One region of the Streptacidiphilus jeojiensis genome, then DNA from elsewhere that is predicted to be linked to it. Evidence: riboswitches for the same ligand, from Rfam matches in the RefSeq annotation. Region 1 holds a riboswitch; the other holds the start of a gene.
What was found. A riboswitch is a leader RNA that binds a small molecule or an ion and turns the genes downstream of it on or off. The one in region 1 is predicted to bind cyclic di-AMP.

Region 1 (2,172 bases):
TCTCGGCGCCGAACCTGGTGCGGGCCACCGGGTCGCCGCCGTAGCCGTCGGCGCGGCGGTTGGTGCCGTGCCACAGGAACTGGTCGATGAGGTAGCCGTGGGCACCGTGCAGCTCGACGCCGTCGAAGCCGATCCGCTCGGCGTCGGCCGCGCCCTGGGCGAAGGCGGCGATGACGTCGTCCAGGTCGGCCTGGGTCATCGCCTTCCCGGCGCCCTCGGTGCCGTCCAGCCGGATCCCCGAGGGGCCCACCGCGGGGGCGTCAGCGTACGGGGGCTGGCCGGCGTTCCGGGCCATGCCGATGTGCCACAGCTGCGGGACGATGGTGCCGCCCTCCGCGTGCACCGCCTCGGCGACCTTCGCCCAGCCGGCCAGCTGCTCCTCGCCGTGGAAGCGCGGGACGTTGTCGCTCGACCCGGCGGACTCGTGGTCGACGTAGGTTCCCTCGGTCACGATCAGCCCGACTCCGCCGGCGGCACGCCGGGCGTAGTAGGCAGCGACGGCCTCGCCGGGGATCCCTCCGGGCGAGAACTGCCGGGTCATCGGGGCCATCGCGATCCGGTTCGGCACGGTCAGGCCACCGATGGTGATCGGTCGCGACAGGAGCTGGGCCGCGCGGGCGGCGGAGGGGCTGGAGGGACTGACGGACACGGGTGGGGCTCCAGGGATCGGGAACGGTGAACGACTACCGAGGACGGACAACCGTGCCGAGGGCTGTGGCATTCCGCCCCCGCCGGGGCGTTGCCGCAGCTCAGATGTCCGATATAAGGCCTATGTGAACCCCGGCACATTCCATTGCCTCCGGGCGGAGCGCCTGCCTAGCCTGCTGGTTCCGCCGCACGCGGACCTCGCCACCGGGACGCCGAATCCTGTCCGCCCGGTGGCAGGAACTCGAATCGCTCCACGGGCAGGAGCGGGGGACCCAGGTCAGTCGCCGGACCGAGCGCCGTGACAGGCGCCACCGGCTAGGGGTGAACGTCGCACCACACGCGACCGGGCGTCCTCCGTGCCCGAACCCGACAGCTCACCTCGCAGGCGTCGCAGAGGAACCCCTTCATGCGCATACCTGCCACTGCCTCCGCACGCCTCGGCGCGGCCGTCGGGATGGCCGGTGCCGCCGCGCTGGCCGCCGTCTCACTGGCCACCCCGGCCCAGGCCGCGACCAGGGTCACCCAGGACCGGCTCACCCCGACCTCACTGACCGCCGGCACCGCGTCGACCGCCGGGCTCACGGTGCACTCCAGCCGCTGCTTCACCGCCGCCACGCTCGGCGTCGGCGTCCGCGACGCGGCCGGGAACAACCTGGACTTCCCCGGGTCGGCGTCCGACGTCCGGATCTGCCCGGGCGGGGTCTCCATCACCACCGGCAGCCGCACGCTGCCCGCCGGGAGCTACACCGAGTTCGGCTTCTGGCAGGACAGCGCGGGCGCCTGGCACAACCTGGCCTCGCAGACCCTGACCGTCACCGCCGCGGCGGCCTCCGGCGGCACGGCCTCCTCCGGTACCAGCTCCACCGGCACCACCTCCTCCGGTACCACCTCCACTGCGGCGGCCGCCGCCGGAAAGTCGCTGACCTGGTCCGACGAGTTCAGCAGCCCGATCTCCTGGGGATCGCGCTGGGTCGGCGACAGCAGCAGCTCCTACGCCTACGGCGACCACAACCCGGGCGACAACAAGCTCGACTGGCTCGACCAGAACGACGTCAGCGTCGCCGACGGCGTCGCCACCTTCACCGCGCAGCCGTCCTCGCACACCCTGGAGAACGGCAAGCAGGCCTGGACCACCGGCCTGCTCACCACCGAGGGCTCGAAGGAGGGCTTCCAGGTCAAGACCGGCGACTACGTCGAGGCCCGGGTCAAGCTGCCCTCCGCCGCGGGCGCCTGGCCGGCCCTGTGGACCTGGAAGGACGGCAACGGGGAGATCGACTCCTTCGAGTACCACCCCGACAACGCCGATCTGCTGGAGCTGACCAACCACGTCAACGCCGCGCAGGACTACTACACTAACGCCTCGGCGGTGGCCCCCGGCAGCTGGGTGACCATCGGCACCTACTACGGCGCGAACTCGGTGGACTGGTACGTCAACGGCACCAAGGTGTACTCGGACGACACCGGCGTCGGCGCCAACTGGTCCGCCTACCTGATCCTCAATCTGTCGATCAGCGCCGGGCAGTA
Region 2 (2,172 bases), on a different contig from region 1:
TGGTGCCGCCGTAGACGTAGGACTCGCCGACCTTCGACAGGGCGAAGGAGGCGGCCGCGGCCATCCCGGTGCTGGAGGAGCTGGAGGAGGCGTCGCTCGCGGTGGTGCTGCTCGAGGAGGAGCTGCTGGACGAGGAGCTGCTCGAATCGCTGCTGGACGTGGTGGCCGAAGCGTCAGTGGCCGAGTCCGAGCTGCTGCTGGAGGACGAGGCCGAGGAGCTGCCCAGGGTCAGCTTCTGGCCCGGGTAGATCACGTCGGGGCCCGAGGTGAGCACCGAGCGGTTCAGCGCGTAGAGGCGCTGCCAGCCGCCGGAGACGTTCTCCTTGGCCGCGATGGTCGACAGCCAGTCGCCGGCGACGACGGTGTAGCTGCCGCTGCTCGCGGTGGTCGAGGAGGACGAGTCCGAGGACGAGGAGTCGGTGGACGCGGAGCTGGACGAGGACGAGTCCGAGGAGGAGCTGCTGGACGAGTCCGAGGAGGAGCTCGACGAGGAGCTGGAGGAGGACGAGGTGTCCACCGAGGCGGCGGCGCCGCCCTGGGTGAGACCGGCCTGCGGCCCGCAGACCGGCCAGGCGGTCGGGCCCTGCGAGGCCAGGACCTTCTCGGCGACCGCGATCTGCTGGTCCTTGGTGGCCTGGTCGGCGGTGGAGGCGTACTGGGTGCCGCCGTAGGCGGCCCAGGTGGACGCCGAGAACTGCAGACCGCCGTAGTAGCCGTTGCCGGTGTTGATGGACCAGTCGCCCGAACTCTCGCACTGGGCGACCTTGTCCCAGGTGGAGACGGTCGCGGCGGAGGCGGTGGTGGCGGTGACCAGCGGGACGGCCAGGCCGACGCCAGCCAGGCCGGTGGCGGCGATGAGGCGCTGGGCGGTGGTGCGTCGGGTCTTCGTGGCGCGGTGACGCCCGTGGACGGACAGCATGAAGCAGCGTTTCCTCTCCCACGCCTACGAGGTGAGCTGTCGGATTCGGGCTGGAGTTGCCCGGCCGTGCGCAGCACGGCTTCACCCCAAGCCGCGTCGACGACGAGCGTCGGCGCGGCGACTTACCTGGTTCCCCCGCTCCTGCCGTGGTGCGGTATGTGGGTCGCAACTCCTCCGGCGGCAGGACTCGGCGTTCCGGAGTTGTTGGTTCCGCTTAAGTGCGAATGCCAGAAAGGTAGGCAGACCTTGATTGAAACCACAACAGACTGTGGGATCCGTCACGCCCCGGTTCCATGATTCACAGGTTCCGGACCCCATTCGCCGCACCTGCTCACACGACGCCAGGATCAGCCGCGCCCGAGCGGATAGCGTAGGAACCGGGCCCTGGGACAACCTGCGGGCCGGGGCACATCCGACGACAGGGCGGAGCCGCGATGCCGACGACAACCGGACCGGAGAGCACCAGACGACCGGTGATCGTGACCGTGGACGACGACCCGTCGGTGTCCCGGGCGGTCGCCAGGGACCTGCGCCGTCGCTACGGCGAGGACCATCGCATCGTACGGGCCGAGTCGGGCCCCTCGGCGCTGGAGGCGCTGCGGGAGATGAAGCTGCGCGGCGAACCGGTCGCGGTGCTGCTGGCCGACCACCGGATGCCGGAGATGAACGGCATCGAGTTCCTGGAAGCGGCCATGGACATCTACCCCCAGGCCCGCCGGGTGCTGCTGACCGCCTACGCGGACACCGGCGCGGCCATCGACGCCATCAATGTGGTGGACCTCGACAACTACCTGCTCAAGCCCTGGGACCCGCCCGAGGAGAAGCTCTACCCGGTGCTGGACAGCCTGCTCAAGGCCTGGCAGGCCACTGACCCGCCCGAGGTGCACGAGATCAAGGTGGTCGGACACCGGTGGTCGGCCCGCTCCTCAGAGGTCCGCGAGTTCCTGGCCCGCAACCAGGTCCCCTACCGCTGGTACTCGGTCACCGAGGCCGAGGGCAGACACCTGCTGGCGGCCGCCGGTGAGGACGGGGAACGGCTGCCGGTGGTGATCACCCCGGACGGCGGCGCACTGGTGGAGCCCAGCAACGAGGAGGTGGCCCAGCGGGTCGGCCTGTCCACCACGCCCGCCGCCGACTTCTACGACCTCATCGTCATCGGCGGCGGCCCGGCCGGCCTGGGCGCGGCCGTCTACGGCGCCTCCGAGGGCCTGCGCACCGTCCTGATCGAGCGCACCGCCACCGGCGGCCAGGCC

Region 2: it holds a riboswitch for cyclic di-AMP, as region 1 does, so the genes downstream of both, ABUW04_RS09595 (transglycosylase family protein) here and ABUW04_RS20145 (glycoside hydrolase family 16 protein) in region 1, are expected to answer to the same signal.

The regions. Positions count from the first base shown of each region.
Region 1 is NZ_JBEUKS010000007.1:65,082-67,253, reverse strand. It holds gene ABUW04_RS20150 (NADH:flavin oxidoreductase) at 1-649, opposite strand, end outside; cyclic di-AMP (ydaO/yuaA leader) riboswitch at 886-1,051, shown strand; gene ABUW04_RS20145 (glycoside hydrolase family 16 protein) at 1,055-2,172, shown strand, end outside.
Region 2 is NZ_JBEUKS010000003.1:126,265-128,436, reverse strand. It holds gene ABUW04_RS09595 (transglycosylase family protein) at 1-919, opposite strand, end outside; cyclic di-AMP (ydaO/yuaA leader) riboswitch at 926-1,086, opposite strand; gene ABUW04_RS09590 (FAD-dependent oxidoreductase) at 1,354-2,172, shown strand, end outside.